2 regions of the Paenibacillus sp. FSL H8-0175 genome follow, and region 2 is predicted to be linked to the other one. Evidence: riboswitches for the same ligand, from Rfam matches in the RefSeq annotation. Region 2 holds a riboswitch; the other holds the start of a gene.
The links. Region 2 has a riboswitch for cobalamin ahead of MHH46_RS02500 (anaerobic ribonucleoside triphosphate reductase). Riboswitches for the same ligand answer to the same signal wherever they lie in the genome.

Region 1 (7,735 bases), 2.7 Mb from region 2:
AGACTGGACCCGATCGCACTTTACGCCTTCCCTTGATTGCTTTCAGTGATTATAATCTCGCCCTGCAACGTGCAGGTTTCCCAACAGATGAGCGTGCTCTGGTGGGCAACGAAGGTCTGGTGATGATTGGTTCGCAGCGGGATCGCAGTTTAACAGAAGGCAGAGTAAAAGCGGTCTATTCCTTGCAGCAAGGACTTGCCATTAAAGAAATAGGTTATACCGAGCAAGTCCCCATTGCCGAATATTTATTGCCGGAGCTGGATGGTAGAGATGGCGGGGATTTTAGTGGTGTCGTGATCAGTGACGAGCTTTACAGTGCTATTGATCCCGTGCAGACGGATCTTTATACAGGTTTTTATGTAGAGGATTTTCCGCAGACGGTAGGTATCGCAGCTGATCTTGCCCATAAAGGCAAACAGTCCTATGAAAGTGATTCTCCGTATGCGATTGTGATCAGCGGCACGCTGTTTGAGCTTCAGAAAACATTGTATAACACAATGCTTTTTGCTTCCTTGCTGGTGGGTACTGTCTTTTTTATTGCGGCAGGCAGCTTTCTTTACTTCCGGTTATATACCGATCTTGATCATGATCGCAATCAATATTCCACTTTGTCCAAGATGGGGCTTACGGATAAAGAACTCAATCGAATAGTTACGATTCAGCTGTCTTTGTTGTTTTTTGTGCCGGTCGGAATAGCTATTTTACACAGTGTGTTTGCCTTTATTGCGCTTCAACGGTTGTTCTACTTATCTATCGCAACGGAGACAGGCGCGGTGTTACTCGGATATTTGGCTGTTCAAGGACTATACTTCTTTTTTATTCGCAGCCGCTATTTACGCAACCTGAAGAAGAACTTGATATGAGAAATGGGGGTAACAAGATGCAAGCATGGATTACAGATTTTATGGAGCAGTTTGGTTACTTCGGTATTTTTCTGATGCTGGCCTTTGAAAATATATTTCCACCAATTCCTTCAGAAGTGATCCTGCCCTTTGGAGGATTTATGACCACTACGACGAGCTTAACGATCCCTGGTGTAATCATTGCTGCCACGGCTGGATCACTACTGGGTGCAGTAATTCTCTATTATATTGGCCGATTATTGGATGTGAGCCGGTTAGAGAAGCTGGTTGAACGCTGGGGGGGCCTAATTCGCGTCACTAAAAAAGATATCCACAAGGCTGACGCCTGGTTTGATAAATATGGCTATTGGACTGTATTGTTTTGTCGGATGGTTCCGCTGGTCCGCAGTCTGATTTCGATTCCGGCGGGAATGTCGGGCATGAAATTTGGAGTATTTATGATCTTCACAACGATTGGCACATTGGGATGGAATTTGCTGCTTGTGCTTATTGGCGCGGCATTGGGCGAATCCTGGGAAGACATTGCCATGTACATGGATGTGTACTCCAATGTAGTCTATGTACTAATTGCTGGCGGATTAGTTATCCTTGGGTTTCTGTACTTCCGCAAACGCAGCCGGAGAATGAACACTGAGGGCTAAGCGGGTAGTGGACTGATAATAGAAATGACTATTAAAAAGGAGGGAAACACATGGAGCTATTAACGATTATTAAAGCCATTATTTTGGGGCTTGTTGAAGGTTTAACCGAATTTGCTCCAGTATCCTCCACGGGTCATATGATTATTGTTGATGATATGTGGCTGAAATCACAGGAGTTATTTGGACAATATACGGCAAATACCTTCAAAGTAGTTATTCAACTGGGTTCAATATTAGCGGTTGTTGTGATTTTTAGAAATCGGTTCATTGATCTGTTGGGTTTAAAGCGTTTCAGCCGTAAGCAGTTGGATCCTGTAACAGAGGAGCTACCGAAGTTGGAGCAGGGCGGGCACCTCAAGCTGACTCAGGTTCTGGTAGGGTTAGTGCCTGCAGGTGTGTTAGGTGTTCTGTTTAATGATTATATTGATGAGCATTTATTCTCTACATCAACAGTGTTAATTGGTCTAGTGATTGGGGCTATATTAATGATTATTGCCGATCTGTTTGGGCCGAAGAAGATCAGAACTGAGAGTGTAGATCAGATTACATACAAACAGGCACTTGGTGTAGGTCTTGTACAGTGTTTTTCGTTATGGCCTGGATTTTCACGCTCGGGCTCGACGATTTCTGGTGGCGTACTCCTCGGGATGAGCCATCGTGCCGCTGCTGATTTTACGTTTATTATGGCAGTACCCATCATGGCAGGTGCCAGTCTGTTGTCACTGATGAAAAACTGGCAATATTTCACCATGGACGCGTTGCCGTTTTTTATTGCAGGCTTTATTAGTGCCTTCCTATTTGCGCTGTTATCGATGCGTTTCTTCTTAAAACTGATCAATCGTATCAAGCTCTTACCGTTTGCTATATACCGTATAATTCTTGCTGCTGTAGTATATTTCGTATTTTTCTAAGTCCGTTATAAGGAATCGATATAACAGAAGCCCCAGTAATCTATTGCAGATTGCTGGGGCTTTCACGTATGATGACATCAGATTAAGACACTCAAATGATGAATGATATCGGAGACAGGTGCTGACCGGAAAATAGTAATTCGGTAGACTTAATAGGGAAATTCGGTTCGAAGCCGATGCGGTCCCGCCACTGTAACGGAAGAATCTCGAGCAACAGAGGTCACTGGCAATTTACTACTGCTGGGAAGACTGCTCAAGATGTTGACGCCGCTAGCCAGGAGACCTGCCTGTTTCAACAGCACTGCTTCACCTACGGAAGATAGGGAGGTGTTAGACGTTAACCATGGGTATATCATGGGCGTCTTTCCCTTTGACTTTTTTAGGGAAGGGCGCTCTTTTTTATAGGAAAGCAAGTAGCTTTGGAGTTTGAAATAAGAGATGGAAGAGGGAGTGTATCGAGATGACGAATAAAGTAAAAGTAAGCAATCTTGGATATCCGAGAATCGGAAAGAACCGCGAGTGGAAAAAGACACTGGAAGCCTACTGGCAGGGGAAAATAAATGAGGAGCAATTCCGCTCCGAAATGGCAGCAATTCAGCTGCAGCATTTGAAGACCCAGCAAGAGGCAGGAATTGAGCTTATTCCGGTAAATGATTTTACTTTTTATGACCATGTGTTGGATACGGCTGTTATGTTTGGAATTGTACCTCCACGGTACACGTATGATGGCGGCGACATCGGGCTTGATCTTTATTTTGCAATGGCCCGTGGTAATGCTGAGGCTACTGCCTGTGAGATGACCAAATGGTTCAATACGAACTATCACTATATCGTTCCAGAGATCGGCACACAAACACCACGCCTGACTGAAAATAAACCTCTAGCGGCTTATCGTTTTGCTAAATCGCAGGCAGGGATTGAAGGTAAACCGGTACTTTTAGGTCTGTATACCTTCCTTAAGCTGTCCAAAGGTTACGCAGCGGCAGATATCGCCAAGATTGCTGCACGTTTTGTTCCAGTCTATGTTCAACTGCTACAGGAACTGAAGCAAGAAGGGGTAAGCTGGGTACAAATCGATGAGCCAGCGATTGTTACAGGCATAAGTAAAGAAGAATTAACACTGCTTAACTCGATATACACAGAAATTGCCGGCTCCGTGCCGGGCTTGAATATTATTTTACAGACGTATTTCGAAGCTGCTGAACCGTTGGAGGCACTGCTAGAGTTGCCTGTTCAAGGCTTGGGTCTTGACTTTGTGCACGATGGTGGAGCGAATCTGGCTTCTATCGAACGTCTTGGCTGGCCGAAGGACAAATGGCTGGGTGCCGGAATTATTGATGGACGGAACATCTGGCGTTCCGATTTAGACGCTAAGCTGCAACTGGTAGAAAAGCTCAGCGTTCATGTGCCGCTTGATCGTCTTATTCTTCAGCCTTCTTGCAGTCTGCTGCATGTCCCAGTCACCGTTCAAGGTGAGTTGAAGCTGAAGGCGACAGTTAAGAATGCGTTAGCTTTTGCCGATGAGAAGCTTGCAGAGCTTAGTTTGCTCGGAGCAGCCCTCGCAGATAAAGGAGAAGCTGCTAAAGCAGCGCTGGCCGCTAGTCGTGAAGCTATTGCAGCATTCCGCGCACTACCTGAGCGTGGCCGTAAGGATGTGGCGGAGCAAGTGCTTGCACTTGCAGCTTTGCCTGACCAACGCAGTTTGCCTTTTGCTGAACGCTTAAAGGTGCAGCAAGAGAAATGGCAGCTTCCACTTCTGCCAACCACTACAATTGGTAGCTTCCCGCAGACAGTAGAAGTGCGTCAGGCGAGATTGAAATGGCGTAAAGGGGTCTGGAATCAGGAGCGTTATGATGGATTTGTTCGTGAGCAGATCGCGGATGCAATTACCTTCCAAGAAAAGCTAGGTCTGGATGTTCTGGTCCACGGTGAGTTCGAGCGTACAGATATGGTGGAGTTTTTCGGAGAAAAGCTGGACGGATACTTGTTTACTAGTAATGGCTGGGTTCAATCCTACGGTTCCCGTTGCGTTAAGCCACCGGTGATCTACGCGGATGTTGCATTTATACAGCCTATGACTGTTAAAGAAAGTGTCTATGCACAATCGTTGACGAAGCTTCCGGTTAAAGGAATGTTGACGGGTCCTGTAACTATCCTCAATTGGTCATTTGTACGTGATGATCTCAGCCGGGAAGAGGTAGCCAATCAAATTGCTCTTGCCCTTCGCCATGAAGTAAAAGCGCTAGAAGATGCAGGCATCGAAATGATTCAAGTGGATGAGCCGGCTATACGTGAAGGACTTCCGCTTAAGGCAGAAGACCGTGAGCATTACCTGAACTGGGCAGTGAAGTCGTTCCGCGTTGCTACGAACCATGTGAAGGCTACGACACAAATTCATACGCATATGTGCTATAGCGAATTCAATGACATGATCGATTCCATATCGGCTATGGATGCTGATGTAATCTCCATTGAGACTTCACGTAGCCATGGGGAGCTGATTATCAGCTTTGAGGAGCAGGCCTATGATAAAGGAATCGGTCTTGGAGTGTATGACATCCATAGCCCGCGGGTTCCGGCTGTAGAAGAAATGACGGCGAATATCGATCGTGCGCTGCGGGTGCTGGACCCTGAACAGTTCTGGATTAATCCGGATTGCGGTCTGAAAACACGTGGCTGGCAGGAGACAGAGGATGCACTACGTAATATGGTAAGCGCTGCTGCTATTGCGAGGGAAAAGTCAGGGGTTATTGCTTCAAAATAGACATAAATAAATTAGAGCCAGGGTAATTTACCCTGGCTTTTTAGTTCACTTATTTTTTTATAATCAGCTACTTGATAATAATTCTCAATCTTGTTAGAATGAAAAAGAAAAAGAAGGAACCGTGGAGGGTCCCTTCAGGCATTTACTTATTTACTTTCGAAAGTTTTGCAATCTGTTTCTTCTGCGCGTTTTGGTTCTTGGGAGCTGTGGAAAGCTACGAAGATCGATTCAGCGCTGCATTTGTTCTCTTCTGCCCAGTGGGTGCAGGAGTTAACTTCACAAACTACGTCTTTTGCCATGAGGGTTCACCTCCCCTTTTAGTAATTGATAGTATCATTCAATGAACGGCTCTGTTCAGCAAGGTGGAGCTTGTCTCAACAAAGCCGTGTCACGCCCTCATTCATTATGAATAGAGGGTATTTGGCTTTTTTTACTAGGTTAGACGTGGTAATTGTACCAAATAATGAGTTTGTAAGCAAATGAGTTCTTTAACTTTCGGGTCACCCTCCCACATCAAAAATATGTCCAATAAGAGCCGCAGAAATGCGGCTTTTTGTGTATTCAACAAGAAAAACCAAAAGAAATTTACCGAAATTCCATATTCCAGTGCAACCTTCCAAGTTTTGGGGCGTTATAGAAATGAGAGACGGAAGAGATCTGTACAGAACATGACATTCCGTAACGTTACAATGCTAGGGATAACCACTACACTTTTGGAGGAATGAGAATGCGCAAATGGGGTCTGCATTACTTATGTTTATTAATTCTTGCGGTGGTATTGGCAGGTTGTGGCTCGGGTGATAACAATTCGGCGGCAGACAAATTAGCTGGTGACGGCGGAAATACGAGTAATTCTGCTGCAGCAACCACTGAGCAATCTTCGAAAGCTACATTAGCGGATAAGAGCACCTCAGCAGAAGCTGAGACAGCAGCGGGAGGCAACGAAGCCCCAGTTGAAAAAGGTTTGACATCAGAGAACACGGATCAAGGGAACGCGGGATTCACGGGCAGTGATGTCGTGGAAGGATTGAACAAGAAGCTAATCTATCATGCCAATCTGACTATGGAAGTAGAAGATTACGGTAAAGCTCAGACTGAAATCCGCAACATGGTAACGATGGCTAAAGGATATATTATAGAGTTTAACGAAAACATGTCGCAATATGAGCAAGGAGGGACGTTTATCCTTAAGGTGCCTGCCTCCGGGTTCTCTCCTTTTCTGAATAATTTGGAAAAAGTAAAACACGAATCGCTACAGCGCAGTATTCAAGGTCAGGATGTCTCGGAGGAGTATGTTGATCTGGAGTCGCGTCTAAAGGCAAAGCAGTTAATGGAAGCTCAATACACAGAGTTTATGAAAAAAGCAACGAAATCAAGTGATCTGGTCGCCTTTGCAAACGAGCTTGGTTCGATTCAAGAAACGATTGAGCAGATCAAAGGCAGAATGCGATATATAGATCAGAACGTATCTTTTTCAACGGTAGAGCTTAGAGTGTACCAGACGGATGAGAGCTTAGCCGTGAAGGAAAAGGCAGAGCAAGGTCCATTGCTGGAACGGGCATCGGATGCTTTAAAAGGAAGCCTGAACGCACTATCTGTTATGTTTCAGTGGATTTTTGTAATTCTTGCAGGCGCATTGCCGATTCTAATCGGTGCGGGCATTATTTTAGTCATCGTTTGGTTTGCCCGCAAAAATATCCGTGCACGACGGGAGCAGCAGACCCAGCGGATACGGCAGGAAAATCGGGAACTGAACAAGGAGATATTCCCTGCACCAGCAGAGCCAACGGTGACAACCTCAATAAAGGATAAGAAAGCTAACGAGGACGAGAATAAAGAATAAGCTCCTATGAATTAAAAAGCCTCCAATTCATGGTATACCGTGAATTGGAGGCTTTTCTATAAGACAGCACAGTATTTCGCCTTATCGAAGATTAGGCAGGCTGGAAGAGTACACGATACTCGCCATAGCCCTCTTTCTCCAGATCCTCTTTTGGTATAAACCGCAATGCCGCTGAATTAATGCAGTAGCGCAGGCCGTTTTCCCCTGGACCATCGTCGAAGACATGACCTAGATGGGAATCTGCTACTTTGCTGCGCACTTCTGTGCGAACCATCAAATGGCTGAGGTCCGTCTTTTCCTTCACGGCGTAATCGCGAATCGGACGTGTAAAGCTGGGCCAGCCACAACCGGAATCGTATTTATCCTGCGAACTGAATAATGCTTCACCAGATACGATATCTACATAAATGCCTTCTCCGTGGTGATCCCAAAAATCATTTCGGAAAGGTGACTCTGTAGCGCTATTCTGAGTGACTTCATATTGAAGTGGCGTCAGACGTTCTTTTAAGCTTAGTTTGTCTTCTTTATGTGTCCAGTGGGTTTCGATAAAATCCTCTCGGCCGGAACCCTTACGGTAACGTTTGTAGTGACCCGGGTTCTTACGATGGTAGCCCTGATGATATTCTTCGGCAGGATAGAAGGTTGCTGCCGGGAGGATCGGGGTAACAATCGGGCTAGCGAATCGGCCGCTTTCTTGCAAAGCTGCCTTGGAA
Region 2 (7,735 bases):
CACCGAAACGTAACTTCCATTTGATCATTCTGCAGCCGCGTGCGTGGAGCCTCAATGACCATCATGATTCCAAAGCGCTGAGAAACCACACAGAACCGCCACCCCGACCAAGAATTGGGGGTCCTTTTTTTGGCAAAACACAAAATATTAAGTATAATGTTATTGTCGAAACGCTAAGGCGTCTGTACAGGATGGCTACCTGGCACTGATGATGGCAGGCCAAGCGCTTTATAAAGTTTTCTTTATGTGTATTTATACTTTAGGAGCGTGGTTATCTATGAAAATTAATATTACCGCACATTTTAACATTGATATTACTTTATCTCTTCATCTGTTAGCCGTAGCCAGTCTTGCTTATGAACTCAGTTCACTGACGAGCTCGTGAAATTCGAGCGAAAAGTATCTGTACTAAGACACCTTGTGGTGTCTTTTTTATTTTTATAGTAATTACCATCTAACCGATCTGCCCCCGCAAGAGAAAAGCAGCTTATGCTGCACCTCCGCCACATCCTTCATTCTGATTGCTGTCAGCTTGCGACACGCCTTCCATCTGCTCGACAGTGACCACTAGTCATACCGTTTTCATTACCGATTTCGCGCCATGTCTTATCTTCCTTGATACGTTTCTCCAGAAGAACAGGGAACAGCAGGGGCTGTCCATCATATTCGACTTCAGGAAAGATTAGGCCATTCATCAATAAATATCACTCTGGATACTTATTCACATGTTCTCCCCAATCTGCAGGAAGCGGTGCCCCGATGTATCGGAGATTCTATTCTAGGAACCCGAAAAGAAGTGGAGAAAATTGACGAGACACCCACTTTAATCGACTAAAGGTTAGAAGAATGTTAGAAGTTGATGCTTGTACAAAAAAAAGGCGCAGTTCCAAAAACCCGGGAACACGCGCCACTATCGACTTTGTAAGGATGCTGGTGAAGGGAATTGAACCCCCGGCCTACGCATTACGAGTGCGTTGCTCTACCCCTGAGCTACACCAGCTTAACGCTGTTTTTCTGTCAAACAAAAAATATTATACAACTTTCAGCCAGAAACGCAAGCCTATTTCTCCCTGTTTTCCGCCCTCCTAAACTGCTAATCCACCTGTAGCTTACGCTCCACAGACTCTAACTTTCCACGGCTAGTAGAGGGTTTATCGCGGCGGTCGTCTATTTTAAGTGAAGTAGAGACACGTTCTGCACCTGCGGCAAAAGGAGACTCATGCAAAGCTTCTACCGCGGCAAAAATGCGTTGCAGAGGCCCTTCGATGATCGTACCCATAGACGTAAGTTCATAAGTAATCCCTTCTACTGTCTTCAGCACCCGCTGCATATCCGCAACATAGCTGCTAAGACTGGTACTGCCTGTTCCAATTGGAATAACTGTAACTTCAGCGATAGGCATGAGAATACCTCCTCGAAATTTTATAGTAGCTGTCTCCTTCCATTGTAACAATTCCACCGCTCTGTCACAAACTAAGCAAGATTATCCTCCCTTATCTCTTCTATTTCTTCTGATTACTCCAAAATATGACTTTGGGCTAAGAGTATTTTCTCATGAGCAAATTCTAGGGTCATCTGCACTATATTTATGGACTCTTTGTGGCATCTTTTCGGACAATTTATGAATCATTTCGCATCTCCCTGTGGATCAATTGTGGATTACTTATAGACAGCCTGTGGATCATTTGTGGAGTACTTTTGAAGAACCCGCTCCCCGCGCGGGTTTTCTAAAAAACTGTTTACAAACACAACATCTTGGGTTATTTTTATCTAACGACAACAAAATATAGTGGAGACAGGCGCTTTGATCCTTAACCGGATTTAGAGCTTAATAGGGAAGCGCGGTGAGAATCCGCTGCGGTCCCGCCACTGTAACCGGATGGCCTTCTTAAGCTTCTGGGAAGCTTGAGAATCCACATCTCCCGGCAAATGCCACTGAGGGTTAGGAACACCCTTGGGAAGGCGCCGAGAGATCCCACGGAAGCCAGGAGACCTACCTGTTTCGACGACACCAACTATTGATGCCTGCGAGGAACAGGGATGGTGTCCGCATGCGGTCATCTACGTAGAGACCTCTGCAAATATCCGTGTGGATATTTACATAACGCATCGGGCATTTTCTGCCATCCTCGGGTAGGGGATGCTTTTTTTATGTAATCTGAACAAATATACGACTGCTTATAGCAGTCCAACTTCTTATGGATATATGGATTTGATGATAGATGTTTTTCTTTTATACTGAGAGGAGAGCTGTACAATGACGTTGTTGGAGAGACAATTTAATGGAGTAGAAAATGCACGGGAAGTTCTTTTAGAAGAGCTCATTGATTTAGGCCGGGATATTATCGACAGTCGGGATATGGACCTATTGCGCGAGAATGCCAATTTGAATGGAGAGAGTTTCTCCGGTAAAATGAGCAAGTTCGGCAGTGAATATTCAAAATGGTACGCCCGCAATTTTACGATGCCGCCACAGCTAGTGCAGGCTATTGATGACAATGTCGTCTATGTGCATGATCTGGATCAATACGCGATTGGAACGACGAACTGTATTTTCATCCCGTTTGATAAACTTCTCCGTGAAGGTTTCAATACCGGCAACGGCAGCGTTCGTCCTCCGAACTCAATAATGACAGCTATGTCTCTGGTAGCGATTATTTTCCAATCCCAGCAAAATGCTCAATATGGTGGTGTATCCGCCAATAAACTCGACTATGATCTGGCACCTTATGTAACCAAATCCTTCGCCAAGCTGTTCCGCAAGGGTCTGGATTATTTTGAAGAAGGACAAGCTGATGAATCTTTGGGCGAGATTACGATGAGCCGGACCGATCTGGCGGAGTTATATCCAAGGGCGTTCCGTTTTGCACTAAAGGAAACCGAAATCGAAACTCTGCAAGCGGCTGAAAGTATGGTACATAATCTGAATACCATGTCCAGCCGATCCGGTGGACAAATACCGTTTACCAGCATCAACTACGGTACTTGTACTTCACCAGAAGGTCAGCTTGTGATCAGTTCTCTGCTAACCGCAACTATGAACGGACTTGGCAGCGGAGAAACACCAGTGTTCCCGATTCAAATCTTCAAATGCAAGCAAGGAATCAATCAACAGCAAGGCGATCCTAACTATGAACTGTTCCTAAAAGCAGCTGAATGTTCTGCGCGCAGACTATATCCAAACTTCGCTAATCTGGACGCTCCGCTCAACTTGCAGTATTATGATTCAAGTGATCCTGATACGGAGTTCGCTACAATGGGCTGCCGAACCCGAGTGCTCGGTGACCGTTTTGGGCGTAATCATTGCTCTGGGAAGGGCAACCTTTCCTTTAATACACTAAATCTGGTTCGGCTAGGTCTGGCACACGGCACAGTAACAGGCAGACGTACCGTCGCAGACGAAGCTGGCTTCTATGAAGATCTAAATCATTATATGGATATTGCGCTGGAAGGACTTCTCCATCGCTTCCACATCCAAACCGCACAAAAAGCTAAAGCTTCCGATTTCATGATGCGAGAAGGCGTTTGGGAAGGCGGCGAACATCTTGCACCCGATGACACTGTAGGCGATCTGCTGAAGCATGGCAGTCTGTCTCTTGGCTTCATCGGTATGGCGGAATGTATGAAAGCTATGTACGGCAAACACCATGGCGAGGATATGGAAGTTCATGCCAAGGCGCTGGCTATCGTGCGTCATATGCGGGACTATTGCGATCGGAAAAGTGAGGAACTGGATCTTAACATCACCCTGTTCGCTACTCCAGCAGAAGGTTTGTCCGGTAAATTCACCAAAGTTGACCGCAAGGTACTGGGTTCCATTCCGGGCGTAACCGACCGTGAATATTATACGAACTCTTTTCACATCCCTGTATACTTCGATCTGGGTGCTGCTCAGAAGATCAGCTTGGAAGCTCCTTTCCATGAATACTGCAATGCCGGGGCTATTTCTTATGTCGAATTAAACGGCAATGCCCGCAACAACCCATCGGCTTTTATCAAAATCATTAAATATGCGCTCGAACAACAGGTCAGTTATTTCAGCATTAACCATCCGATTGACCGCTGCTCCAGCTGTGGATACGAAGGCGTAATTGGGACAAACTGTCCTTCCTGCAACGCAAATGAGAATGACGTGCACATCCGCCGTTTGCGCAGAGTTACAGGTTATTTAACCGGCGACTATCAGACCCGCTTTAATGCCGCCAAACAAGCTGAAGTTCGGGATCGCGTTAAGCATCTATGAATATTTGCGGTTACTATCCGGAGTCGATTAACGAGGGAGAGGGCATGCGGGCCGTCCTCTTTCTCAGCGGCTGCCGCCATCGTTGCCCGGGATGTTTTAATCCCGAGACATGGAACTTTAAATATGGAGAAGTCTTCACCTTAGAACGACAACATGAAATCATCGCAGAAATCGCCGCTAACCCTTTGCTGGATGGTCTGACACTGGCAGGCGGCGATCCTTTTTTCTCAGCAGAAGAGTTGCTGGGGTTCATTCATGAGCTTCGCACTGTACTGCCAGGGTTCTCAATCTGGATTTACAGTGGTTATACGTACGAAGAACTTACAGCCCTTCCCGGTACGCCGGAGTGGAATCTACTTAAACAGTGTCAGGTGTTAATAGATGGAAGATTTGTAGAAGAACTGAAAGATACTACGCTTCTCTACCGGGGAAGCTCCAACCAACGCATTATCGACATTCCGGCCAGCATGAACGGCTCGGAGGTCTTTCTGTGGCAGCCTGCTGCGCTATAATATATCAATTTTTGATATTGAAAATTAATTTGAAATAAGAAGGGATGAACTAACCATGCCGCAATTCGTAGTAAAACCGGATAATCGCCAACTGGCTTTTGATGAGAACCGTCTTTCCGTCTACGCTGACCGTATTCTGGAAGGTCTCGATCAACTAAATAAAGAAACTTTGCTGCGTGGAGTGAATTCCAAACTGCGTCGTGACTCGGTAAGCGGAGAAGAAATCAGCAACGCCTTCACCATGAGCGCTCTAGAGCTTGTAACAAAAGAAGAGCCTAACTGGAAGTTCGCAGCTGCCCGCGCCCTTCTGACTACCCTTTATAAAAAAGCTGCCGTCCATCGCCGCTACAAAGCTTATCCAGAAGAGCCTTACGGTGAATTGTATCCACTAATTACGGATCTCGTGAAAAAAGGAATCTATCGCGAAGAACTTCTAAGTCATTACACCAAAGAACAAATTATCGAACTAGGCGGGTGTATCGATTATACACGCGACCTTTTGTTTGACTATATCGGTCTGCTTACGCTATCCGACCGTTATTTGGCGCATGATTTTGACGGCCGTGTAATGGAGCTTCCACAAGAACGTTATATGATTATTGCTATGTACCTGATGCACCGTGAGCCAGCTGAGAAACGTCTTGAGCTTGTAAAAGAAGCTTATTGGGCTATGAGCAACATCTATATGACTGCTGCTACACCTACAATGTCCAATGCCGGCAAAAAGGTCGCTGGACAACTATCCAGCTGCTTTATTGATACTGTAGACGATTCCCTAGAGGGTATCTTTGACTCCAATACAGACGTAGCACGTCTAAGCAAAATGGGTGGCGGCATCGGCGTTTACCTCGGAAAAGTACGAGCACGTGGTTCGGATATCCGTGGCCACAAGAACACAAGCTCCGGCGTAATCCCTTGGATTCGCCAGTTGAACAATACAGCAGTCAGTGTAGACCAGTTGGGCACACGTAAAGGTGCTGTAGCTGTTTATCTTGATGTATTCCATAAAGATATTCTCGCTTTCCTCGATCTTAAGCTGAACAACGGTGACGAGCGCATGCGTGCACATGACGTGTTCCATGGCGTCTCCCTACCTGACCTGTTCATGGAAGCTGTAGAATCGCGCAGCCATTGGAACCTCTTCTGCCCTCATGAGGTGAAAAAGGTCATGGGCTGGACAGATAAAAATGGCCGTCCACTAGGATTGGAAGATTTCTACGATGAAGAGCTTGGCAAAGGTACTTTCCGTGAAAAATATGCTGAGGCTACAGCGAACCTGGAATTATCCCGGATCACTGTTCCTGCGATCGACATCATGAAACGGATTATGAAATCACAGCTAGAGACGGGTACACCGTACATGTTCTACCGCGATACCGTGAACCGGACCAACCCAAACCGTCATCAAGGTATGGTTTTCTCCTCCAACCTGTGTACAGAAATTATGCAGAATCAGTCTGCAACAGTTATTGAGCAAGAAGAATTAGTAACTAAAGATGGCCAGACCCGGATCGTTATTTCCAAAATCCCTGGCGACTTCGTAGTCTGCAATCTGAATTCGATTCACTTAGCACGGGCGATTCCAGCTGGCGTATTAGAAAGACTTGTTCCGATCCAAGTTCGTATGCTTGATAACGTAATCGACATTAATAATATTGAAGTTCTGCAGGCACAATACACGAACAGCCAGTACCGCGCAGTAGGTCTCGGCACATTCGGCCTGCATCACCTATTGGCACTCAAGGGCATTCGTTGGGAATCCGATGAAGCCGTAGAATATAACAATCATTTATATGAACATATCAACTACCTGTTGGTTCGTTCGAGCATGGAGCTTGCCCGTGAAAAAGGCCGTTATCCGAAATTTGCTGGATCCGATTGGGAGACTGGCGCATACTTCACTTCCCGCGGTTATGTTAGCGGTGAGCAAGAAGGTAAATATGTAACGACTGAGCAATGGCGCGAGCTGCAAGAAGAAGTAGCTAAGGACGGCGTACGTAACGCTTGGATGTTCGCCATTGCGCCGAATGGATCTACATCGATTATTGCCGGCTCCACCGCCAGCATTGATCCACTGTATGAACTGCTTTCCTATGAAGAAAAAACAACTTATAAGATTGCTAACCCAGCACCGGATCTGTCCGACAAAACGATCTGGTACTATAAGACAGCATTTACGATTGACCAAAACTGGTCGATCCGCATGGCTTCTGCTCGCCAGCGTCACGTCGATCAAGGCCAAAGCTTCAACCTGTATGTCCGTCCTGACATCAAGGCTACCGAGTTCCTGGAACTGCATCTGAATGCCTGGAAGGGCGGCTTGAAATCAACTTATTATGTGCGTAGCCGTGCTTTGACTATAGAAGAGTGTGAATCTTGCGCTAGCTAATTATCTTAGTGCCCTAAATAGAAAAACGATGATGAATTTCGTAACTGCGAGGAATGTTTGGGCTTCCGGCCGCTGTTGTCATCAGAGGTCTTGATCTTTACCGCTATTAGCGGATGACATCCGATGACAGCATATGCTTTCGATGCGAGCTTTCCTACGGAAAGCTTTCGGGCGAACGCTGACGCTCCTAAAGCTCCAAACTTCCTCTCCGTTACTCCATCACCGTCTTTCTATGAACAAGACACCAAGAAAGATTACCAGCGCAAAAAATGGAGGGATAAGAAATGCAATTACAAAAGATTTTTAATACTGAAGCACCTAACCAATCCACACGCATTATCGACGGTGAATGCTCAGGTATTCTGAACTGGAACGATATTCGCATGCCTCATATGTACAAGCTGTATAAGGTGCTGCTGCTTAATCACTGGATCGCGGATGAAATTCCAATGTCCAAGGATGCGCAACAATTCCCGATGCTGGATGCCGAGGAACAACGCGTATTTAAGATTAATATCTCCCTACTCGCTGTGCTGGATTCGATGCAGACGATGTTCGTGAGCGACGTGAAGCGTTATTTCACCGATTCCT

Region 1: it holds a riboswitch for cobalamin, as region 2 does, so the genes downstream of both, metE (5-methyltetrahydropteroyltriglutamate--homocysteine S-methyltransferase) here and MHH46_RS02500 (anaerobic ribonucleoside triphosphate reductase) in region 2, are expected to answer to the same signal.

Annotation. Positions count from the first base shown of each region.
Region 1 covers NZ_CP150299.1:5,072,342-5,080,076, reverse strand. Annotated here, with positions in the region: gene MHH46_RS22720 (FtsX-like permease family protein) at 1-863, shown strand, start outside; gene MHH46_RS22715 (DedA family protein) at 881-1,504, shown strand; gene MHH46_RS22710 (undecaprenyl-diphosphate phosphatase) at 1,555-2,415, shown strand; cobalamin riboswitch at 2,515-2,721, shown strand; gene metE (5-methyltetrahydropteroyltriglutamate--homocysteine S-methyltransferase) at 2,876-5,179, shown strand; gene MHH46_RS22700 (DUF1540 domain-containing protein) at 5,326-5,478, opposite strand; gene MHH46_RS22695 (DUF4349 domain-containing protein) at 5,907-7,022, shown strand; gene msrA (peptide-methionine (S)-S-oxide reductase MsrA) at 7,114-7,735, opposite strand, start outside.
Region 2 covers NZ_CP150299.1:564,878-572,612, reverse strand. Annotated here, with positions in the region: gene MHH46_RS02515 (hypothetical protein) at 528-695, opposite strand; tRNA gene MHH46_RS02510 (tRNA-Thr) at 929-1,000, opposite strand; gene MHH46_RS02505 (MTH1187 family thiamine-binding protein) at 1,094-1,402, opposite strand; cobalamin riboswitch at 1,781-2,016, shown strand; gene MHH46_RS02500 (anaerobic ribonucleoside triphosphate reductase) at 2,258-4,243, shown strand; gene nrdG (anaerobic ribonucleoside-triphosphate reductase activating protein) at 4,240-4,755, shown strand; gene MHH46_RS02490 (ribonucleoside-diphosphate reductase subunit alpha) at 4,811-7,144, shown strand; gene MHH46_RS02485 (ribonucleotide-diphosphate reductase subunit beta) at 7,429-7,735, shown strand, end outside.